Regions from separate parts of the Comamonas flocculans genome, predicted to be linked through region 1. Evidence: riboswitches for the same ligand, from Rfam matches in the RefSeq annotation. Region 1 holds a riboswitch; each other region holds the start of a gene.
What was found. A riboswitch is a leader RNA that binds a small molecule or an ion and turns the genes downstream of it on or off. The one in region 1 is predicted to bind thiamine pyrophosphate.
Positions count from the first base shown of each region.

Region 2: it holds a riboswitch for thiamine pyrophosphate, as region 1 does, so the genes downstream of both, thiM (hydroxyethylthiazole kinase) here and thiC (phosphomethylpyrimidine synthase ThiC) in region 1, are expected to answer to the same signal.
Region 3: it holds a riboswitch for thiamine pyrophosphate, as region 1 does, so the genes downstream of both, FOZ74_RS13780 (purine-cytosine permease family protein) here and thiC (phosphomethylpyrimidine synthase ThiC) in region 1, are expected to answer to the same signal.

Region 1 is NZ_CP042344.1:1,727,302-1,735,121, forward strand. Features, by position in the region: gene FOZ74_RS08385 (chorismate-binding protein) at 1-422, opposite strand, end outside; gene nadA (quinolinate synthase NadA) at 480-1,619, opposite strand; gene nadC (carboxylating nicotinate-nucleotide diphosphorylase) at 1,624-2,505, opposite strand; gene thiC (phosphomethylpyrimidine synthase ThiC) at 2,583-4,463, opposite strand; TPP riboswitch at 4,542-4,652, opposite strand; gene FOZ74_RS08405 (TonB-dependent receptor) at 4,714-6,891, opposite strand; gene FOZ74_RS08410 (DUF2218 domain-containing protein) at 6,929-7,252, opposite strand; gene FOZ74_RS08415 (ABC transporter ATP-binding protein) at 7,249-7,820, opposite strand, start outside.
Region 2 is NZ_CP042344.1:1,330,013-1,337,832, forward strand. Features, by position in the region: gene FOZ74_RS16295 (class I SAM-dependent DNA methyltransferase) at 1-2,365, shown strand, start outside; gene FOZ74_RS06475 (hypothetical protein) at 2,362-2,631, shown strand; gene thiE (thiamine phosphate synthase) at 2,665-3,312, opposite strand; gene thiM (hydroxyethylthiazole kinase) at 3,309-4,127, opposite strand; TPP riboswitch at 4,118-4,216, opposite strand; gene FOZ74_RS06490 (NAD-dependent protein deacetylase) at 4,254-5,102, opposite strand; gene FOZ74_RS06495 (sensor domain-containing protein) at 5,119-7,650, opposite strand; gene holA (DNA polymerase III subunit delta) at 7,734-7,820, opposite strand, start outside.
Region 3 is NZ_CP042344.1:2,882,619-2,890,438, reverse strand. Features, by position in the region: gene hemC (hydroxymethylbilane synthase) at 104-1,042, shown strand; gene FOZ74_RS13800 (uroporphyrinogen-III synthase) at 1,035-1,856, shown strand; gene FOZ74_RS13795 (uroporphyrinogen-III C-methyltransferase) at 1,846-2,934, shown strand; gene FOZ74_RS13790 (heme biosynthesis protein HemY) at 2,947-4,212, shown strand; gene fdxA (ferredoxin FdxA) at 4,324-4,653, shown strand; TPP riboswitch at 4,682-4,774, shown strand; gene FOZ74_RS13780 (purine-cytosine permease family protein) at 4,840-6,126, shown strand; gene thiD (bifunctional hydroxymethylpyrimidine kinase/phosphomethylpyrimidine kinase) at 6,209-7,063, opposite strand; gene FOZ74_RS13770 (FAD-dependent oxidoreductase) at 7,295-7,820, shown strand, end outside.

The DNA of each region.
Region 1 (7,820 bases):
ACCTGATAGAGCTCGCCTGCCGCGATGGCGGCGTGGATGCGGGCGATGGCGGCGTCGAACGCGGCGCGCTCGCTCTCGTTTGCCCATTGAATCTGGTACGGCGCCGATGCGTCGCCGGATGCGGCCTCGTCGGGCCAGGACTGCGGCCCGTCGTGCACGGCAAACCAGGCGAGCGGCCCGTCGGGCGCATGCGCCGTGAGCGCCGCATCGAAGGCCGCTGCGGCTTCGTAGCGCAGGTAACCCACGCACCAGCGGCCCTGGCGCGCGGCCGCGTCCACCGCGCGCAGCAGCGCGCGCACCTCGCCCGGCGCGTGCGCCACCAGCACCTCGCGCGGCGGGCCGAACGCGGCGCGCAGGCGCGGCGCATCGGGCACCAAAGGCTGGGTGAAGTCGATGCGTGCGGACGGAAAATTTTGAGTCAAATCGGCCTCTAGCCCTTGCCCATCAAGCGCGAACAGCTATTAATAACAGAGTAAAAATCAAGCCGCGCCGATACCGGCGACGAGCGCGCCGGGCGCATGGCCCTGCTTGAGCCCGGCGGTGAAGGCCAGCATGCGGTCGATGGGCACGCGCGCGCGCAGGCCCAGCGCCGGGTCGACGTGGACTTCGCCGCTGCCCGTCTGAAGCGCCCGCGCCACGCCCGCCAGGCTGTTCATCGCCATCCACGGGCAGTGCGCGCAGCTCTTGCAGGTGGCGCCGTTGCCCGCCGTCGGCGCCTCGATGAAGACCTTGCCCGGATTGCGTGCGCGCAACTGGTGCATCAGGCCGATGTCGGTGGCGACGATGAACTCGGGCGCCTGCATGCGCGCGGCGGCCGCGAGGATGGCCGAGGTCGAGCCCACCGCATCGGCCAGCGCGATGACGGCGGGGGGCGACTCGGGATGCACGAGTATCTTGGCGCGCGGGTGCTGCTCCTTCATCAGTTCAAGCTCGACGGCCTTGAATTCGTCGTGCACGATGCAGGCGCCGTTCCACATCACCATGTCGGCGCCGGTTTCGCGGCGGATGTATTCGCCCAGGTGCCGGTCGGGCGCCCAGAGGATTTTCTGCCCGGCCGCCGAGAGCGCGCGCACGATGTCGAGCGCGCAGCTTGACGTGACCAGCCAGTCCGAGCGCGCCTTCACCGCCGCGCTGGTGTTGGCGTAGACCACCACGGTGCGCTCGGGGTGCGCGTCGCAGAATTCGGAAAATGCGTCTATCGGGCAGCCCAGGTCGAGCGAGCAGGTGGCGTCCAGGTCGGGCATCAAGACGCGCTTGTCCGGCGAGAGGATCTTGGCCGTCTCGCCCATGAAGCGCACGCCCGAGACGACGAGCGTCTGCGCGGCGTGGTCGCGCCCGAAGCGCGCCATCTCCAGCGAATCGCTGACGATGCCGCCGGTTTCCTCGGCCAGTTCCTGCAGGTCGGGGTGCACGTAGTAGTGCGAGACCATCACCGCGTTCTTCTCGCGCAGCAGGCGGCGGATGCGCTCCTTCGTTGCATCGCGCTCCTCGGGCGTGAGCTCGGGTGGCACGCGCGCCCAGGCGCGGCGCGTGTCGCAGGCGGAAAGCGCCTCCGTCGCCCGTTGCACGTCGAGCGCCACGGGCTGCTCGTATTCCACGTCGATCAGGTGTTCGCTCATGCCGTCAATCCTTCATCAGGCGCCAGGAAAAATCGGTCGCCTTCACGTCCTTGGTCAGCGCGCCGATCGAGATGCGATCGACCCCGGTCTCGGCCAGCGCGCGCAGGCCGCCGAGCGTCACGCCGCCGGAGATTTCCAGCACCGCCGCGCGCGTGCCAAGCGCCCGGTTGCGCCGCACCGCCTCGTGCAGCGTGGGCAGGTCCATGTTGTCCAGCAGCACCATTTGCGCACCGTGAGCCAGGGCTTCGTCCAGTTGCGCCAGCGTCTCGACCTCGATCTCGATGAACTTGGCTTGCTCGCCCTGCGCGCGCGCGGTCGCCAGCGCCTGCGCCACGCCACCGGCCGCGGCGATGTGGTTCTCCTTGATCAGGATGGCGTCGAACAGCCCGATGCGGTGGTTCACCCCGCCGCCCACGCCCACCGCGTATTTCTGCGCCAGGCGCAGGCCGGGCAGGGTCTTGCGCGTATCGACGATGCGCGCCGCCGTGCCTTTGACGGCCGCCACGTATTGCCCGGTGCGCGTGGCCACGCCGCTCAAGAGTTGCAGGAAGTTCAGCGCCGTGCGCTCGGCCGTGAGCAGTGCGCGCGCATTGCCAGTCACTTCGATCACGAAGCTGCCTGCGCGGCAGCGCGCGCCTTCGCCTGCCAGGCGGGTGATGCGCGCTTGCGGCTCCATCTGGCGCACCACGGCCTCGAACCACGGCAGGCCGCAGAGCAGCGCGTCTTCGCGCAGCAGCACGCGCGCGGTGGCGGTTTGGTCGGGGGCGATGAGCGCGGCGGTCAGGTCGCCGCCGCCCACGTCCTCGGCCAGCGCGCGGCGGGCGTCGCTTGCGGCCAGATCGGTCAGTTCGGCCGGATTCAAGCGCCAGTGCGGTGTATCGTTCATGTCGGATGGATCATGGCGGGGCCGTTCCCCAAGGGCGGGCATTGTGCCTCGCTCCCGGGCAAGGCCGTGAGGGCGGCTCAACTCCCCGCTTCAGGCGCGGGCACGTAGAGCGAGCCGCCGCCGCGCTTGAACTCGTCGGCCTTGGCGGCCAGCCCGTCGGCGATCGCCTCGCCATCGGCCAGGCCCTTGGCGGCGGCGTATTCGCGCACCTCCTGCGTGATCTTCATCGAGCAGAACTTGGGGCCGCACATGCTGCAAAAGTGCGCCACCTTGGCTGAATCCTTGGGCAGCGTCTCGTCGTGAAAGGCCAGCGCCGTCTCGGGGTCGAGCGAGAGGTTGAACTGGTCGAGCCAGCGAAATTCGAAGCGCGCCTGGGAGAGCGCATCGTCGCGCGAGCGCGCGCCGGGGTGGCCCTTGGCCACGTCGGCCGCGTGCGCCGCGATCTTGTAGGCAATGATGCCCTGCCTGACGTCGTCGCGATCGGGCAGCCCCAGGTGCTCCTTGGGTGTGACGTAGCACAGCATGGCCGTGCCCATCCAGCCGATCATCGCCGCGCCGATGGCGCTGGCGATGTGGTCGTAACCCGGCGAGCAATCGATGGTGAGCGGCCCGAGCGTGTAGAACGGCGCCTCGTGGCAGGTCTTGAGCTGCTCGCTCATGTTGGCCTCGATCAGGTGCATGGGCACGTGGCCCGGGCCCTCGATCATGGTCTGCACGTCGTGCTTCCAGGCGATGTGCGTCAGGTCGCCCAGCGTGCGCAGCTCGGCGAACTGCGCCTCGTCGTTGGCATCGGCGGTGCAGCCCGGGCGCAGGCCGTCGCCCAGGCTGAAGGCCACGTCGTAGCGCTTCATGATGTCGCAGATGTCTTCAAAGTGCGTGTAGAGGAAGCTCTCCTGGTGGTGCGCCATGCACCACTTGGCCATGATGGAGCCGCCGCGCGAGACGATGCCGGTGCGCCTGCGCGCCGTCAGGTGAATGAACGCCAGGCGCACGCCCGCGTGGATGGTGAAGTAGTCCACGCCCTGCTCGGCCTGCTCTACCAGCGTGTCGCGAAACACCTCCCAGGTGAGGTCCTCGGCGATGCCGCCCACTTTCTCCAGCGCCTGATAGATCGGCACGGTGCCGATCGGCACGGGGCTGTTGCGCACGATCCAGTCGCGCGTGGTGTGGATGTTCTTGCCGGTCGAAAGATCCATCACGTTGTCCGCGCCCCAGCGCGTGGCCCAGACGAGTTTTTCCACCTCTTGCTCGATGCTGGAGGTGACGGCCGAGTTGCCGATGTTGGCGTTGATCTTCACGAGGAAGTTGCGCCCGATGGCCATAGGCTCGACCTCGGGGTGGTTGATGTTGGCCGGGATGATGGCTCTGCCGCGCGCGACTTCATCGCGCACGAATTCGGGCGTGATCACTGGCGGCAGGCTCGCGCCCAGCGGGTGGCCGGCCAGGCGCCGCTCGCGCGCGGCGTCCGAGAGGTAGGCGCGCATCCATTCGCGCTTGCCGTTCTCGCGCAGCGCGACGTATTCCATCTCGGGCGTGACGATGCCGCGCCTTGCGTAGTGCATCTGCGTGACATTGGCGCCGCTCCTTGCGCGCCGGGGCTGGCGCTGCAAGCCCGCGGCCTGCTCGCGCAGCGCGGCAAGCTGCCCGGCGGTCTCGTCCTTGCGCCCATCATCGATCGCCTCGGGCGCGCGGCCCGCGTAGCTTTCGGTGTCGCCGCGCTCGGCGATCCAGGCACCGCGCACGCTGGGCAGGCCACGTCTCACGTCGATGGTCACGGCCGGGTCGGTGTACGGCCCGGAGGTGTCATAGACGCTGACGGTCTCGCCATTGGTCAGGCGAATGTCGCGCACCGGCACGCGCAGGTCGGCACGGCTGCCGGGGATGTAGGCCTTGCTGGAGGAGGGAAAGGGCTCGCGTGCGCGGGCGAGCAATTGCGGGAAAGAATCGGGAGCGTTCATGGGCGGTGCATTCCTCAAAAATGGATGGAATGCTCCGCAATCGGTGGGCATGCGCGCATGCGCCCAAGGCGCACGGTACATGTTCACTGCAGCTCTTCTTACGCTGGTACTAACCAGATCAAGTTCGCGGTTCCAGTGGGTAGGCCCACCATCTCAGCACGCCTGTCTCGTGCACCCCGGAGCGGGCGCGAGTATAGGCGACGGCGGGCAGTTCCTGCCCCCGCCGGTTGCGCACCGCCTGCCGGGCCGATCAGAACGACACCGTTGCCGACAGTCGGAAGGTGCGCGGTGCGCCAGGCATCACGAAGCCGTCGCCAAAGGTGCCTATCCAGTAGTTGCGGTCGGCCAGGTTTTGCACGCTGGCGTTCAGGCGCAGGGGCATGCCGGACAGCCTGGTCGCGTAGCTGGCGTTCAGGTCCAGCCGGCTCCAGGCGGGCATGCGCAGTTTGTTGCCCGAATCGGCCCATTGCGCGCCGGTGTGGATCACGCGCGCGCCGAGCTTGAGGCCCTGCACGGGGGTTTGCCAGTCCAGGCCGATGCGCGCGCGCCATTCAGGGGTGCCGAAGGTGTCACGCCCGGTGTTGCGCTGCTGCGAGCGGATGTGGGTGATGCCGCCGAGCAGCGAGACGTTTTGGGTCAGCATGCCGTACACGCTCCATTCCAGGCCCTGCAGGCGCTGCACGCCGGCGTCGGCCAGCAGGGGCAGGGCCGCGCCCGCATCCACGCTGATGAAGGAGGGACGCTTGATCCGGAAGGCGCTGATGGTGTGCGTGAGCTCGCCGGCCTGCAGCTTCACGCCCAGCTCCATCTGTTTGGTGACCCGGGGAGCCAGGGCTTCGCCCGCATTGGCGTAGGTGGGGCCGACGACCTGGCCGGGCTCCAGCCCCTCGGTGTAGTTGCCGAACAGCGAGACGCCATCGCCCCAGGGCTGCACCACGGCCGCGAGCATGGGGGAGAAGCGGCTTTTGCCGTAATCGGAAGCCTTGCCGCCAACCAGCGGGGTCTTCACGCCCTGGTGGCGTGCGCCCACGGTCAGCTGCACAGTGTCATGTGCAAAGCCCATGGTGTCGGCCACGGCGAAGGAGCGGAACGCGTTCTTCGTCGTGTAGCCGCCCCAGGCCGGCGCGGCGGGGAAGACCGGCGTCACCGGGTCGTACAGGTTGGTGTCGTAGCAGTAGTTGCAGGCGGTGTTGTACGAGCCCTCTTCGTGCTTGAGCACGTTGGCCGAAAGCTGCAGGCGGTGGCGCACGGCGCCGGTGTCAAATTTGCCGATGACTCCGGCCTCTGCCGTGCGCCTTTCGGATGCGGCGTGCACGTGGTAGATCGCGCCGCGCGTGCCGCCGTCGGCGCCGGTGACGAAGGCGCGGGTGCCGAACAGCAGGCCCTGGCCATCGGCCTCGGAGCCGCCCACGGCCAGATAGCCCTGCCAGTCGGGCGTGAAATCGAACTCCGCGCGGGCCAGCGCGCCGCGGTTGCCGTACTTGCCGTGCGTGCCGCGGAACATGTTGGTGTCGCCCTGGGGCGCAGCGAGCAGGCGGCCCACGCCGGGAATCGCCGCGTTGCCCAGGAAGTTGAACATGCCGGGGCTGCCGTTGTCGATCTGGTTCTCGCTGTCGTACACGTCCAGCGAGAAGCGCGCGCGCTCGCCCAGGTAGTCCAGCGCCAGCGCGCCGACGCGGCGCTTTTGCGTCTCGTCCCGGGCGCCCATCTCGCCCGCGCCATACACGCCGTTGAAGCGCAGCCCCCAGCGCTGCTCCTCGCCAAAGCGCCGGCCCACGTCGGCATGGGCCTGAAAGTACGCGTGCGTGCCGTAGGTCAGCGTCAGGTCGGCCACCGGTTCGGCCAGTGCGCGCTTGGTCACCATGTTGACCGTGCCCGCCACGCTGGAAGCCGGCGGCATGCCCGAAAGCAGCACGTTGGGGCCGCGCAGCACCTCGATGCGCTCGAACATCTCCACCGGCACCGCATTGGCCGGGGCAATGCCGTACAGGCCGTTGGTGGCGATGTCCATCGCGCCCATGTCCAGGCCGCGCAGGTTGAAGTTCTGCAGCAGGTGGTACTTGTTGGTGGTGAAGACCACGGCGGGGTCGTTCTCCAGCACGTCCTGCAGCGTCAGCGCCGACCAGTCCTCGGCCAGCTCGCGCGTGTAGGCGTTGACGTGCACGGGTGCCTCCATGATGGATGTGGCCCCCAGGATGCCCAGGCGCGCGCCGGAGGCGGCCTTGTGGCCGGGTGCGCGCAGCGGCAGGTCTTCGCGCTCGTACTTGCTGCGCACGGTGAGCGCGGGCAGCGCCGGGGTCTGGGCAGCGTCCTGGCGCGGCGCAGGCACCGCCGTCTGGGCCTGCAGCGCGGAGCTGGTGCCGGCGGCCAGAAGCAGCGCCATCAGGGTGTTCAGCCGCCATGTGCGGGCGGGGGTTTTCGTGCTCATGGTGAGGTCCTTTTCTTGAAAGCTGCAAAGGCGGGAATCAGTGCGCATCGGGGATGTCGAGGGTGTCGGAGGTGGGCGGCAGTTCCTGCCACTGCACGGCCAGCGGGTTCTTGCGCGAGAACAGCCTCAGGTGCTCGTCGATCACCGCGCACACGCGCGCCAGCGCCTCGGGGTCGGGTGCGCTGCAGGCGAAGTGCAGCGCCTCATCGTCGGCACGCAGCTCGCACTGCCCCCAGGGGAACCGGGCATGGCCCTGGAAGGCGCTGTACTGCACGCTGATCTTGCGGTTGAAGTGGTAGCACAGGCGCTGCAGCCAGCGGCTGGCTTCGGTGGTGGCGACATGGCCGTGGGTGTGGTTCATCGTGGGTCTTCGTCGGGAATGGCGAGGGCGCTGTCGGCCAGCACCAGCGGATGGCCGCGCGAGCAGCGCTCGACGCGCGCCTGCACGCCGTAGGCCGCGCGCAGCAGCTCGGGGGTCAGCACCCCGGCGGGGCGGCCGGCGGCCAGCATTCGGGCGTGTGGCCGGCCCGGGCCCAGCACCACCACCTGCTGGCAAAAGCGCAGCGCCAGGTTCAGGTCGTGCACGGCCATCAGGGCCAGCGTCTGCCCCTGAGCCACCAGCGCGTGCACGGCCTGCAGCACCAGCAGTTGCCAGCGCAGGTCCAGCGCGCTGGTGGGTTCGTCCAGCAGCAACAGGCGCGGCGCGCGCACCAGCACCTGGGCCAGGCCGATCATCTGGCGCTGCCCGCCGGAGAGCTGGTTCAAGGGGCGCAGCGCCAGCGCCTTCAGCCCCAGGGTGGCGAAGGTGTGTTCGATGGCGGCTTCGGCCTGGCTGCGGCCCAGGCCGGGGCGGCTGGCGTGCAGGCTGCTCAGCATGGCCTCATAGGCCACGAGTGAACTGGCCTGGGGCAGCGCCTGGGGCAGATAGC
Region 2 (7,820 bases), 400 kb from region 1:
GCAGACCGGCGGCCTGTACGGCGCCGACGACATCCCCTGGTTCAACGGCGGGCTGTTCGCGCGCATCGACGTGCCCAAGCTCGAAATCGTTGACATCACCGAGCTGCGCAAGGCCGCCAGCCTGAACTGGAGCGCGATCGACGTCAGCATCTTCGGCACGCTGTTCGAACGCGGGCTCGACCCCGCCAAGCGCAGCCAGCTCGGCGCGCATTACACCGACCCGGCGACGATCGCGCGCATCACCGAACCCGTCATCACCCGCCCACTACTACAAGAATGGGCGCTGGTGGCGCAAGACCTGAGCCAGCTTGCGGCCAAAATCAGGAAGAACGGCGACGCTGCGTACAAGAAGACGCACCAGCGCTTCGTGCAATGGCTGGAGCGCCTGCGGGCGTATCGCATCCTCGACCCGGCCTGCGGCAGCGGCAACTTCCTCTTCATGGGCCTCAAGGCCCTCAAGGACGTGGAACTGCACGCCATCACCGAGGCCGCGCGCCTGGGGCTCGATCGCGAGCAAGACCTGGTGACCGGCGTGCACAACCTGTTGGGCATCGAGCTGAACGACTACGCGGCCGAGCTCGCCCGCGTGAGCGTCTGGATCGGCGAAATCCAGTGGCGCATCGCCCACGGCTACGGCGCCAAGACCAACCCGGTGCTGGAGCCGCTTGAGCAAATCGAATGCCGCGACGCGCTGCTGACTTGGCCCCTTCCCCCTCTGGGGGAAGGCCGGGATGGGGGCCAGCCCACCCCCATCGAAGCCGCCTGGCCGCGCGCTGACGTGGTGGTGGGCAATCCGCCGTTTCTGGGGGACCGAAAGATGATCCGGGAGCTGGGCGAGGCCTACACCTTCGCGCTGCGCAAGACCTACGAAGGCCGCGTTCCGGGCGGCGCCGACCTCGTGTGCTACTGGTTTGAAAAAGCGCGCGCGGCCATGGCCGGGCAAGCACTGAACGCGGCTGGTTTCGTGGCCACCAATTCCATCCGGGGCGGCGCCAACCGCAAGGTGCTCGACGCCATCGTGCGGGATAGCCGCATCTTCGAAGCGTGGAGCGACGAGCCATGGGTGAACGAAGGCGCAGCGGTGCGCGTGTCGCTGGTGGCATTCGGCCACTTCAGCCAAGCCGCGACCTTGAACGGCGATCAGGTCCCAGCGATCGCTTCAGACTTGACGAACCTGAGCCACCCCGAAAGCGACCTCACGCACGCCACGCGCTTGCGCGAGAACGCCGACGCCTCATTCATCGGCACGCAAAAAAACGGACCATTCGATGTACCGGGCGATGTCGCGCGCGCGTGGCTGGCCTTGCCCAATCCGCATGGGCAATCCAACGCCATCGTCGTTCGCCCGTGGGCCAACGGCCTCGATATCACAAGGCGCCCGCAAGACCGTTGGGTGATCGACTTTGGCGTGGACATGCCGCAAGACCAGGCGGCGTTGTTTGAAACGCCGTTTCAACACGTGCTGACGCACGTCAAGCCCACCCGCGTGAACGTCAGGCGAGACTGGCACCGGACGAACTGGTGGTTGTTCGGCGACTCTCGCCCCGGGCTGCGCAAGCTGGCCGCGAACATCGAGCGCTTGATCGTCACGCCCATGGTCGCCAAGCACCGCCTGTTCGCGTGGCTGCCCGCGTGCCAAATTCCAGAGAACCTTTGCGTCGCCATCGCCCGCGCCGACGACACCACCTTCGGCATCCTGCACAGCCGCATGCACGAGCTCTGGTCGCTGCGCATGGGCACCTCGTTGGAAGACCGCCCGCGCTACACCCCCACCACCTGCTTTGAAACCTTCCCCTTCCCCGTCGGCCTCGCGCCCGCAGACACCGCCCACCAGCGCACCGAGCCCATCGAAGGCGGCGCGCTGATCCCCGCCGACCTGCCTGAAGTTCCTTTCGAGAATTTCAAGCCAAATCAGCCTCCAGCCCTTGCCAGTCAAGCGCAACCAGCTATCAATTCAAAATCACCCGCAACCGCCCCGGCGACGCTGCGCGAACACGCCTGCGCCATCGCCTGCGCCGCGCACCGGCTCGACGCGCTGCGCAGAAACTGGCTCAACCCGCCCGAATGGACTCAGGGCCTGCCCGAGGTGGTGCCGCTGGGCATGAGCACCTCGCCCTACCCCGACCGCATGGCGCCGCGCCCCGGCCTCTCTGAAGCCGACGCCAAGGCGCTCAAGGCGCGCACGCTGACGAAGCTCTACAACCTGCGCCCCGCCTGGCTCGCGCAGGCGCACGCGCAACTCGATGCTGCCGTGGCCGCCGTCTACGGCTGGACGGACTGGCGCAACGACATGCCTGACGAGGACATCCTGCGCCGACTGCTGGCGCTGAACCGGCAGCGCACCCAAACCGAAAGTGCGCCATGACCCGCCCCCGCCCCGCAACGCCTTCCGAAATCGGAGACGGCGAAGACCATCAGGTTGATGTGCACGATCCGCAGGTGCCACCCGCGCTGCGCCGCGACGTGCTGGCGATGATGCAGCCGGGCGATACGCTGTGGCGCTGCCCGCGCCTGGGGGCCCGGCGTGGAGGCTTCGGGTTTTTTGGCACTGCTCGGCAGGACGTGGTGATCGAGTGGTGGTTGCTGGACGCCCAGGGCGAGCTGATCGAGGCGTTCTGGGAAGAATCCTGAGCCCAAACCCGGCGGTTGACCGGCAGGTGGCGTTCAGCCCCAGGCCGCGCGCAGCCGCCGCGTCGCCGCCGCCACATCCGGCTGGCCGCAGATGGCCGATACCACCGCCACGCCCGCCGCGCCGCAGCGGCGCACCTGCGCCACGCGGCCGATGTCGATACCGCCAATCGCCACGCAGGGCCAGGGGCTGGCGCGGGCGATGTCGGCCAGAACTTCGGGGCCGCCGGCGGGCGCCGCATCGGGCTTGGTCTGCTGCGCCCAGACCGGGCCCACGCCCAGGTAGTCCAGCGTGCCTGCGGGCAGCGCCAACGCGGCCTGCAAGTGGGCCGGTGTCTGCACCGACAGGCCGAGCCAGCGCGCAGGGCCGATCAGGCGGCGCGCCTGCACCGCACCCATGTCCCCCTGGCCCACGTGCGCGCCATCGGCACCGATCTCGGCCACCAGGTGCACGCGGTCATTCACGATCAGCGGCACGCCGCTGCCTGCCAGCACCTGCGCCAGCGCGCGCCCGAGCGCGACGAATTCGGCATCGCTGCCGTGCGGCTCGCGCAGCTGCACCAGCGTCGCGCCCGCCGCGACGGCCTCGGCCACGGTACGCGCGACGCCGTGGGCGCCGCACAGGCCAGTGTCGGTGATGAGGTACAGCCGCAGGTCGAGCGGCGCGCGCGCCGGTGCGGTCATGCGAGCTTCAGGCGCGCGGCCAGCGCCTCGGGCGTGAGCGCATGCAGCTCGTCGAGCAGCGCCACGGCAAAACTGCCCGGGCCGTGGCTGGACTGCGCCGCCCCGTCCGCCGCCACGGTCAGCAGCGCGGTGGCTGCCGCAGCCGCCAGCAGCGCATCGCCCGTGACGCCCGCAAACGCCGCCATCAACGCACCCAGCGCACAGCCCGCGCCGGTCACGCGCGTGAGGAGCGGGTGGCCATTGGCGATGCGCACCAGCCGCTGGCCATCGGTGATCTGGTCGACGGCGCCGCTCACCGCCACCACGCAGGCGTGCGTGCGCGCGAGCATCACGGCGGCATCGACCGCCTGGTCGGCTGCGGCGGTGGATTCCACGCCCTTGCCGCCCTGGCCGCCGGCGAGCGCCAGGATTTCCGAGCCGTTGCCACGCACAACGGCCGGGTGGTGCGCGCCCAACAGCTCCAGCGCGATGGAGGTGCGCCAGGGCACGGCGCCCGCGGCCACGGGGTCGAGCACCCAGGGCACGCCTGCGCCCTCTGCCCCGCGCACCGCCGCGCGCATGGCTTGTGCGGTCTCCTCGTACGGCGTGCCCAGGTTGACCAGCACGCCGGCGCTGATCGCGGCAAAGCCCTCGGCCTCGCGCGCGTTGTCCACCATGGCAGGGGCGCAGCCAGCCGCCAGCAGCGCGTTGGCGGTGAAGTTGGCGACGACGATGTTGGTCAGGCACTGCACCAGCGGCGCGCGCTCGCGCAGGGCGTGCAAGGCATCGGCAAACTGCCGCGGCTGCAGGGAATCGAAAGACGGGGAGGGGCTCATGAGGACGTTCCTACGCCAGGATGATCTGGATCAGGTTCAACGGGTGTGCTCTCAGCACGGACCAGCTCCGTGCACCCCGCGTCAAAGGGGCGATCTTAGTGCAGTGTGCTTCGGCGCAGTGCGCGGTCAGACACCCGCTTCCAGCAGCGCGGCCAATTGCCCGAGCGCCTGCCCCACCGGCTGGCGCAGCTTCAGTGCCAGCAATTCATCGGCACGCGTGCGCCCCAGATTGACCGCGGCAAGGGGCTTGCCCCATTCGGCGGCGGCCCGGGCGAAGCGATAGCCGGAAAACACCATGAGGGAGGAACCGGCGACGAGCAGCGCGTCGGCCTCGCGCAGCGCGGCCATCGCTGCCTGCACCCGCTCGCGCGGCACGCTTTCACCAAAGAACACCACGTCGGGCTTGAGCACGCCGCTGCCGCAGGCCGGGCAGGCGGGCACCACGAAGCTGGAAAAGTCCAGTCCCTCCAGACAGGCGTCGCCGTCGGGGGCGCTACGCACGTCGGGTGGCAGGTGCGCCGGCAACCAGCCGCGATTGGCGGACTGCAGCCGAGCCTGGAAATCCGCACGGGCCAGCGTGTGGCCGCAGGTCAGACAGCGCACCGCGTCCAGCCGGCCATGCAGGTCAATGACCCGTCGGCTGCCAGCCGCCTGGTGCAGGCCGTCCACGTTCTGCGTGACCAGCAGAGCCACCCGCCCCGCCGCCTCCAGCTGCGCCAGCGCCACGTGCGCGGGGCCGGGGCGGCTGGCGGCGATGCGCGGCCAGCCGACCAGGGAGCGCGCCCAGTAGCGCTGACGCGCCGCCGCCTCGCGCGTGAAGGCCTGGAAACTCATGGGCGCGGGACGCTTCCATTGGCCCTGCAGATCGCGGTAGTCGGGGATGCCGCTTTCGGTGCTGCAGCCGGCTCCGGTCAGCACCACGAGGCGCGGATGGCGCCGCAGCAGTGCGGCCAGCGCCTGCACGTCGTCGGACATCGCCGAGGCGGCGCGCTCAGCGCGCGCCCTGCCCCTGGGCCGGCGCGTACTGGCGCGCCCATTCCAGAAAGGCGTCCAGCGGCATCGGGCGCGCCCAGTGGTAGCCCTGCTGCAGCGCGCAGCCCAGGCGCTGCAGCTCGCACGCCTGCTCGGCGGTTTCCACCCCTTCGCCTATCACCTCGCAATGGAAGGCCTGCGCCAGGCCGATGATGCTCTGCACGATGGTCATGTCGTCGGGGTCGCTGAGCATGTCGCGGATGAAGCTCTGGTCGATCTTGAGCGCGTCCATGGGCAGGCGGCGCAGGTAGGTCAGCGACGAATAGCCGGTGCCGAAGTCGTCCAGCGCCACGCGCATGCCCTTGGCGCGCAGGCGCGTGAGCTCGGCCGAGACGTGCTCGATGTTGTAGAGCGCGGCGCTTTCGATGATCTCCAGCTCGATCAGCGAAGCATCCACCTGCGGATAGCGCTCCAGGCACTGCAGCACCCACTGTGCAAAGCCTTCGTGCTGCAGGTACTGGGCGGAGATGTTCACGCTCAGCGCCAGCGGCCAGCCGGCGGCCTGCAGGCGGCCGATGCAGCGCAGGGCCTCGTCGAAGACCCAGCGATCGAAGGCGATCTCCAGCGCGCTGCCGGCCAGTGCGGGCAGGAAGGCGGCCGGCGAGAGCACGCCGTCCTGCGGATGGTTCCAGCGGATCAGGCATTCGGCGCCGACGATCTGGCGCGTGCCCACGTGCACCTTGGGTTGCAGATAGAGCGCGAACTCGCGCCGCTGCAGCGCCTGCTCCAAGTGCTGCAGCCGCGCCTGCTGCTCCTGCTGGTCGCGCGCGTGCAGCGCGTCGAAGCTGCAAAAACGGTTGCGCCCGGCCTGCTTGGCCTGGTACATGGCCTGGTCGGCGTGGCGCAGCAGGGTGTCGGCGTCGGCGTCGGGCGTGTCCAGCGGGTACAGCGTGTAGCCCATGCTGGCGGTGACGCGCACCTGGTGCACGCCGAGCATGTAGGGGCGACACAGCCGCTGCATCAGCTGGCGCAGCTTGCGTTCGCAGTCGCCGCGGCTGTTCAGGCCGGGCAACAGGATGATGAATTCATCGCCCCCCAGACGCGCGGTGCGGTCGCCGCTGCGCAGCGCAGCGCCCAGGCGCCGCGCCACGCCCACCAGCAGCTGGTCGCCGACGTCGTGGCCCAGCGTGTCGTTGACCGGCTTGAAGCGGTCCAGGTCCAGGTAGACCACGCCCAGCAGGGAGCCGCTGCGCCGCGCCAGCGCCATTTCCTCCTGCAGGTGCTGGGCCAGCTTGAGCCGGTTGGGCAGCTGCGTGAGCACGTCGTAGTGCGCCAGGTGGCGCAGCTGCTCCTGCTGCTCGAGCTGCTGCGTCACGTCCAGGCTCACGCCCAGCATGCGCAGGCCGGGGCCCTGGCCGTCGGGCCGCACGATCTTGCCCAGATTGCGTATCCAGCGCACCGCGCCGCTGCCCAGCACCACGCGCCAGGTCTGGTCGAAGGGCTGCGTCGGGTGTTCGCCATGGGCCTGCGCCGCCTGCTCTATGGCTTGCAGGTCGGCCTCGGTGATGCCGCTGCTGCAGGCCGGCCAGGCCCAGGGGCCGCGCCCCGGCGCAAGGCCGTGCATGGCGCGCCAGCGCTCATCGCCGGTGATCTGGCCGCTGACCAGGTCCCAGTCCCACAGACCCAGTGCCGCGGCCGAGACGGTCAGTGACAGCAGCTCCTCGCGCTCGCGGATGCGCTTTTCGTTGCGGATGCGCTCGGTCACGTCGTGCGCGGAGAACAGCCAGCAGGGCTCCCCGTGGTAGTCGAGCTCGCGTATCGACTGCACCACGGTGCGCTGCTGGCCGCCGCGGATGTAGAGCTTGATCTCGTGGTTGTCCAGCTGGCCCTTGGCATCGATGGCGGCGATCATGCGCGCGCGGTCCTCGGGGTCGTACAGGCCCATCTCGATCGCGCTCAGGCCGCTGGTCTCTTCCTGGTGGATGCCGGTCATCGCCTCCCAGGCGGGGTTGACCAGCAGGTATTTGTTGTCGCTGCGCCGCGAGATGCCCATGGGCAGCGGCACCATGCGAAAGATGTGCGAGAGATGGCGTTCGGACTCGCGCAGCTGTTCTTCGCGCCGACGCGCCTCATCGATGTCCTGCAGGATGCCGCGCAGGCAGCGCACGCGCCCGTTTTCCAGCGCCGGCTCGGCGGCCACCAGCACCCACAACAGGCGCCCGTCGGCGCGCAGGATCTGCAGCGGCATGGACCATGACGCCCCCGCACGCAGGCCGCTCAGCAGGCGCGCACGCAGCTCGGCGCGCCAGGGCGGCGCCACATGGGTGTCGATGAGCCCGGCATCGACCGGGCTGCCCGGCGCCAGGCCCAGCAGGGTATTGCAGGTGTCGGTCCAGAGCGTGACACCCCGGCCCGTGGTGATCTCCCAAACGCCCAGGCCCGCCATGCGCCCGGCCTGCTGCAGCAGCGCGAGCAGCGCCTGCCTGCGACCACCGCGCGCTGGCGCGTCGGGGCCGTCGTCGGCAGGCGGCGGCAACGGTGCATCGCTCATGGCTGCTCAGGATACCAACGACCGCCGGCGTTTGCCAGAGCACAAACACCGACCGGAGGCCATCGCCCGCGCCAGGCGGCGCACTAGCCCCTGGCGGCCTCGCCCTGCGCCACTCGGGCGAGCTGCTGCGCCAGGCGCGCCAGCGCGAGCCAGGGGTCGGAAGGCCAGTC
Region 3 (7,820 bases), 1.2 Mb from region 1:
AGGGTCATGCATATGTTGCATTGCAGCATGCGTGAAGTGTAAACGCCTTCGGTCGCCTGGGCGACATGGCGCCGGCAAGCACGCACTGCGACACAATCGCGCCATGACGGCAAGCAACGCAAACCCCCTGTCCCTGACCATCGCCACGCGCGAAAGCCAGCTGGCGCTGTGGCAGGCCCGGCATGTGCAGGCCCTGCTGCAGGCGCGCGGCCATGTGGTGCGGCTGCTGGGCATGACCACGCGCGGCGACCAGATCCTGGACCGCGCGCTCTCCAAAGTCGGCGGCAAGGGCCTGTTCATCAAGGAGCTGGAAGTGGCGCTGGAAGAAGGCCGCGCCGACCTGGCGGTGCATTCGCTCAAGGACGTGCCCATGCAGCTGCCGCCCGGCTTTGCGCTGGCCTGCGTGATGGCGCGCGAAGACCCGCGCGACGCCTTCGTCTCACCGCGGCACGCCAGCCTGCAGGAGCTGCCGCCGGGCGCGGTGGTCGGCACCTCCAGCCTGCGCCGCCAGGTGCTGCTGCACGCGCTGCGCCCGGACCTGCGCATCGAGCCGCTGCGCGGCAACGTCAACACCCGACTGCGCAAGCTCGACGAGGGGCAGTACGCGGCCATCGTGCTGGCGGCCGCGGGGCTCAAGCGCCTGGGCCTGGCCGGGCGCATCCGCGCCACCTTCGAGCCGGCCGAGATGCTGCCCGCCGCCGGCCAGGGCGCACTGGCCATCGAGGTGCGCAGCGAGCGCAGCGACGTGCTGGCCGCGCTGGCGCCGCTGGCCGACGAGCGCACCTGGCTTGCGGTGACGGCCGAGCGCGCGGTCAGCCGTGCCATGGGCGGCAGCTGCTCCATGCCGCTGGCGGCGCACGCGCAGTGGCAGGGCGCGGTGCTGCAACTGCAGGCCGCCTGGGGCGCCGTGCAGGGCGGTCAGCCACTGGTGCGCGCAGGCGGCAGTGCCAGCGCCACCACTTTGGCGCAAGCCGATGCGCTGGGCCTGGCCGTCGCCGCCCAGTTGCAGGCGCGCGGCGCCGTGGCCGAACGCGATGCCTGAGCGCTGGCTGCGGCGCACCATCGTCACGCGCGCGGCGCCGGACGCCGAACGCTGGGTGGCCGCCCTGCAGCAGCAGGGCATCGCCGCCCTCGCCCTGCCGCTGCTGGCGATCCGCGCCTTGAGCGTGCCGGCGCTGCGCCAGGGACTGCAGCAGGCGCGCCAGCGCTCTGGCGACTACCAGGCGCTGATGTTCGTCAGCGGCAATGCGGTACGCCATTTTTTTGAACAAAATACGGCTCAAACGCTTGCTGGACCAGCGCCAGCAGCTATCAAAACGCGATGCTGGGCGCCCGGCCCGGGCACGGTGCGCGCGCTGCAGTCCTGCGGCGTGCCGGCGGCGCTGATCGACGGGCCGCACGACCATGCCGCGCAGTTCGACTCCGAGGCGCTGTGGCAGCAGGTGGCGCCGCAGATCGGTCCGGGCACGCGCGTGCTCGTCGTGCGCGGCACCGGCGACCCGCAGTGCGCCCAGGGCCAGGGGCGCGACTGGCTGGCGCGCCGGCTGGCCGCGGCGGGTGCGCGGGTGGACCTGATCGCCAGTTACGAGCGCTGTGCCCCGCCGCTGGACGAGAGCGCGCAGGCCCTGGCCCGCGCCGCCGCGGGCGACGGCTCGCTGTGGCTGTTCAGCAGCAGCGAGGCGCTGGCCCACCTGCCGGCGCTGGCGCCAGGGCAGGACTGGAGCGGCGCGCGCGCCCTGGCCACCCATCCGCGCATCGCCGAGGCCGCGCGCCGGGCGGGCTTCGCCCAGGTGCGCGACTGCCGCCCGGCGCTGGCCGACGTGGCGGCATCGATAAAATCCTGGCATGAGCACTGAGCACCCTTCCCTTCCCGCCGGTGATGCGGTGCCCGTGGCGCCGCAGCCTCCGGCCGCCGCCGCGCCGTCCCGCGCCGGCGCGCTGCTCACCAGCGTGCTGGCTCTCGTGGCGCTGGCGGCACTGGTCATGTCGGGCATGCTCTGGCAGCGCCTGTCCAACATTCAGGAGCAGCTGGCGCGCCAGAGCGCCGACGCCGGCGCACAGGCCACCGAGGCGCGCACCCTGGCGCGCGAGGCGCAGGACCAGGCGCGCGACGCCAGCGCCCGCATGAGTGTGATGGAGTCGCGCGTGGCCGAGGTGGCGCTGCAGCGCAGCCAGCTCGAGGAGCTCACGCAAAGCCTGTCGCGCACGCGCGACGAAAACCTGATCGCCGACGTGCAGGCCAGCATCGCGCTGGCGCAGCAGCAGGCCGAGCTCACCGGCAGCCTGCAGCCGCTGGTCGGCGCGATGAAAAACGCCCACCAGCGCGTGGAGCGCGCCGCCCAGCCGCGCCTGGCGCCGGTGCTGCGCGCGCTGGAGCAGGACACCGAAAACCTGGAGCGCGCCAGGGTCACCGACACCGCCGGGCTGCTCGGGCGCCTGGACAACCTGGTGCGCCAGGTCGACGAGCTTGCGCTGAGCAACGACGTGGCCCTGGCCAGCGACATGCGCCCCGCGGGGGCCTCCGTCACCCGCGCGGGCGCCGATGCCGCCAGCGCCCGGCCGGCCTGGCAGGCGGCGCTGCAGACCCTGTGGAGCGGCGTGCGCGACCAGGCGCTGAGCCTGGTGCGCATCAGCCGCGTGGACCGGCCCGACGCGGTGCTGCTGGCGCCCGAGCAGGCCTGGTTCCTGCGCCAGAACCTGAAGCTGCAACTGGCCAATGCGCGCCTGAGCATCCTCGCGCGGCGCCTGGACAACGCACGCACCGAGCTGGCCGCGGCGCAGCGCGGCTTCGTGCGCTACTTCGACGCGAGCGGGCGGCGCTCCCAGGGCTTTCTTGCCGCGCTGCAGCAACTGCAGGCCAACCTGCACGACACCGAAATCCCCCAACCCACCGACACCTATTCCGCGCTCGCCACCGCGGCGGCCGGTCGCTGAGCGGGAGCGGACATGCGCGCGGCACTGTGGTTCCTGGCACTGTTTGGCGCGGCCGTCGCGGTCGCGGTGTTTGCGGGCAACAACCAGGGCACGGTCACCGTGTTCTGGCCGCCCTGGCGCATCGACCTGTCACTGAACCTGGTGCTGGTGCTGCTGTTTGCCGGCATCTTGCTGATCTACGGCGCGCTGCACGGCCTGTCGGCGCTGCGCGAGCTGCCGCGCCAGGCGCGGCGCTGGCGCCAGCAGCAGAAAGAGCGCGCGATGCACGGCGCGATGCTCGACGCCATCGCGCAGCTGCTGGCCGGGCGCTTCGTGCGTGCGCGCAAGGCCGCGCAGGCGGCACTGGTCCAGCAGGAGGCGCTGGCCGCGGCGGACAACCCGCCCCCGCACGGCGGCCAGCTGCGCACGCTGGCGCACGTGGTGGCGGCCGAAAGCTCGCACGCGCTGCAGGACCGCAGCGGCCGCTCCGAGCACCTGGCGCTGGCGCTGGAGGCGCTGGGTGAACACCCCGACAGCGCCGGGCAGGAGCTGCGCGAGGGCGTGCAGCTGCGCTCGGCGCGCTGGCTGCTGGACGAGCGCGACGCCGAAGGCGCGCTGGAGCGCCTGGCCGCCCTGCCCCAGGGCGCGGCGCGGCGCACGCTGGCGCTGCGCACGCGGCTGAAGGCCGCCCGCCTGGCCGGGCGCACGCGCGACGCGCTGGAAACCGCCCGCCTGCTGGCCAAGCACCGCGCCTTCTCGCCCGAGGTCGCGGCCACGCTGGTGCGTACGCTGGCCACGGCGCTGCTGGACGAGGCCCGCGACGACAGCCAGCTGCACGGCGCCTGGCAGGCGCTGGAGCCGCAGGAGCGCACCATGCCCGAAGTGGCCATCCACGCCGCCCGGCGCCATCTGCAGCTCGGTGGCAGCGCAGCCCAGGCCCGCCAGTGGCTGCTGCCCGCCTGGGAGCAGTACGACACGCTGCAGGAACACCAGCGCCACAAGCTGGCGCTGGCTCTGGAAGCCGGGCTGGACGGCATGGACGGCCACTGGCTCGGCCTGATCGAGGCGCGCCAGCGCGCCCAACCACGCGACGCCGCGCTGCAATACCTGGCGGCCAGCGCCTGCCGGCACATGCAGCTGTGGGGCAAGGCCGAGCAGCTCTACAGCGACGCCGGCCAGAACGCCAGCGCCGCCGGCCTGCGCGCGCGCGCCTGGTGCCAGCTGGCCGAGCTGGCCGAGCGACGCGGCGACGCGAGCGCCGCGGCCCAGGCCTGGAAGCGCGCCGCGCAGCTGCATTGAGAAGCCGCTTCACTCTTTTTCCATTGCGCTGATAGGGACGGCCCGCGGCCGGCCCCTGCCAGCGCCACCTAAAATCAGAGCGTTGATTCGTTCCCCCTTGCTGGTAGTGCCATGACCCACGTCGTCTCCGACAACTGCATCAAGTGCAAATACACCGACTGTGTGGACGTTTGCCCGGTCGACTGCTTCGTCGAAGGGCCCAACATGCTCGTGATCAACCCGGACGAGTGCATAGACTGCGCCGTCTGCGTGCCCGAGTGCCCGGCCAATGCCATCTTTGCGGAAGAGGATGTGCCGGCCGATGAGCAGCACTTCATCGCGCTCAACGCCGAGCTGACCAACGCGCCGGGCTGGAAGACCCTGGCGCGGCGCCACGAACCCATGCCGGACGCCGACGAATGGAACGGCGTGCGCGAAAAGCTCAAATACCTGGAGCGCTGACGGCGCGCTGCGCCACTGGCCTACAATCGGCCGCTGCTGGGGGTGCCGAGCGATCGGCTGAGACAGTCCCTTTGAACCTGATTGAGATCATCCTCGCGCAGGGAAGCACGCTCACGACACGGCTGCGAATTCTTCGCCACTGCTTTCTTGTGCGGCTGCCCGCGCGCACGCACAAGGAGCATGCCAGTGAGCACACCATCACCCGCCCGCGCGGCAAACAATGAAGCCCTGACACCGCTGGCCAGCGGCGCACGCGCCTTTGGCTGGCGCGACCACGCCTCGCTGTGGTTCAGCCTGGGCGTGGGCCTGCTGGTAATGCAGGTGGGCGCCTACCTGATACCGGCGCTGAGCACGCGCGAGGCGCTGGCGGCCATCGTCGTCGGCTCCCTCATCGGCGCGGGGCTGCTGGGCTGGGTCGGCAAGCTCGGCTGCGACAGCGGCCTGGCCAGCGCCGGGCTGATGCACGTGGTCTATGGCCGGCGCTTTGCCAGCCTGCCCATCGTGCTCAACATCGTGCAGCTGCTGGGCTGGGGTGCGTTCGAGCTGGTGGTGATGCGCGACGCCACCGTCGCCATCGGCCGGCAGGCGGGCATGCTCACCAGCAGCCAGGGGCCGCTGCTGGCCACGCTCGCCTGGGGCGCGGTGGTGCTGGCGCTCATCAGCGGCTCGATGGTGGCGCTGGTGCGCAAGCTGATCGCGCGCATCGCGCTGCCGCTGGTGGTGCTGTCGCTGTTGTGGCTGAGCTGGCAGTTTTCCGGCATGGCGCAGGCGCAGGGCTTGAGCGCGCTGTGGGAGCGCAGCGGCGACGGGAGCATGGGCGCGCTGTCAGCCATCGACCTGGTGATCGCCATGCCGGTGTCCTGGCTGCCGCTGGTGGCCGACTACGCGCGCCACGGCAGGAGCGGGCGCAGCACGCTGCACGGCACCTGGCTGGGCTACGCGATCGCCAACATCTGGTGCTATGGCCTGGGCGTGCTGGTGGCGCTGGTGCTGCCCAGCGAAAACCTGGTGACCGCGCTGCTGCTGGCCCAGGGCGGCCTGATCGCGCTGTCGCTGATCCTGATCGACGAGATCGACAACGCCTACGGCGACGCCTATTCCGGCTCGGTGTCGCTGCACAGCCTGCAGCCGCGCTGGAGCATCCGCCGCTGGGGCGTGGTGATGGCGCTGGCCTGCACCGGCTTTGCGCTGGTGCTGCCGATGCACAGCCTGGAGCCCTTCTTGCTGCTGCTCAGCTCGGTCTTCGTGCCGCTGTTCGGGGTGATCCTGGGCCGCCTGGCCTTTGGCGTGCCGGCGGCCGCACTGCTGTCGCGGGCGCGCGCCGTGCACTGGGGCGCAACGCTGATCTGGCTCGTGGGCATCGCCTTCTACCACGCGGCGCCGCGCTTCCTGCCGGCGCTGGGCAGCTCGGCGCTGCCCACGCTGGCGCTGTGCTTCGTGCTCGCGCTGCTGACCCGGCGCCCAACAAAATGAGAGCTGCCAGCGCTTTCCAGCCAAGGTTTTACAAATGAAAACTATCGCAAACCCTTTGCTGGCCTGCGCCAGCAGCTATCAATCAGCTAGTCTGCACGATATGCTGAAGCCGCGGCGCATAAGCGTGGTTCAGCGGCCCGTGCCCCTGGCCGGTGCGCACCCGGGCCCCCGCGGTGATCGCGCCCAGGATGTAGCCGCGCGCGTGGCGCACCGCCTGCGCCAGCGGCTGGCCCTGGGCGAGGAAGGCGGCAATCGCCGACGACAGCGTGCAGCCCGTGCCGTGGCCGTTGTGCGTGGCGATGCGCGCCGACTCCAGCCGCTCTTGGCGGCCATCGGCCGTCGCCAGCACGTCCACCACCCAGTCGCCGGGCAGATGCCCGCCCTTGAGCAGCACCGCCGGCGCGCCCAGCGCGCGCAGCGCCTGCGCCGCACTGGAGAGCGCCGGCACGCCGTCGATGCCGTGGCCCAGCAGCAGCGCGGCCTCGTCCAGGTTGGGCGTGATCACCTCGGCCAGCGCGAACAGCTCGGCCACCAGCGCATCCACCGTCTCGCGCGCTATCAGGCGGTCGCCGCTGGTGGCCACCATCACCGGGTCCAGCACCACGCGGCGCAGGCCGTGGCGGCGGATGGCGTCGGCCACCACGCGCACCACCTCGGGCGTGGCCAGCATGCCGATCTTGACCGCGTCCACGCCGATGTCCTGCACCACCGCGTCGATCTGCTCGCGCACCATCTGCGCCGGCACCGCATGGATGGCGCGCACGCCCTGGGTGTTCTGCGCGGTGATCGCGGTGATCGCCGTCATGCCGTAGCAGCCCAGCGCGCTGAAGGTCTTGAGGTCGGCCTGGATGCCGGCGCCGCCGCCGCTGTCCGAGCCGGCGATGGAGAGCACGCGCACGTAGCGCGGCGCGGCGGGGGTGGGTGCGGCTTGCGTCATGGCGGCAAATTATCGGGCAAGCCCGCAGGCGGCCCCGGGACGCGGCGCGGCAGAGCCCTTGCTCCAAAGCCCGCTTTTCGACGAAACGAGGGTGTCCCGGTCGGCCCAGGCGCCGGGGCCGATGAATTCCCTGAAGCGCAGGGCGCTCCATCACCCGATCCAGGCCCTGCCTGCCCGGGGGGGCTTCGCAGCGCGCCGTCTTGTCCCCGGATTTGACCATCCATGGACACGATGTACTTGCCCGCCCTCTCCCCTGGCCACGGCCGCATCGCCATTCTGGGCGCCGGCCTGATGGGCCGCCTGCTGGCCGTCGCTCTGGCGCGCGAGGGCTGGAGCGTGCAAGTGCACGACGCCGGCGGCCCCGAAGGCGAAGCATCGGCCGCGCGCGTGGCTGCCGCCATGCTGGCCCCGCTGGCCGAGGCCGCGGTGAGCGAGCCCGCCGTCGTGCGCATGGGGCGGTACGGCATGCGCCGCTGGCCCGAGCTGCTCGGCGATTTGGGCCGGCCGGTGTTCTTGCAGCAAAACGGCACGCTCATCGTCTGGCACTGGCAGGACGGCGCCGAGGCCGCCCGCCTGCGGGACAAGCTGGCGCGCACCCAGGCGCTGCTGCCCGATCTGCCCGCCGCGCAGATGCTGGATGCAGCCGGCATCGCGCGGCACGAGCCGGCGCTGGCCGGGCGCTTTCACGCCGGCCTGTACCTGCCGGGCGAAGGCCAGCTGGACAACCGCCAGCTGCTGGCCGCGCTGGCCACCCGCA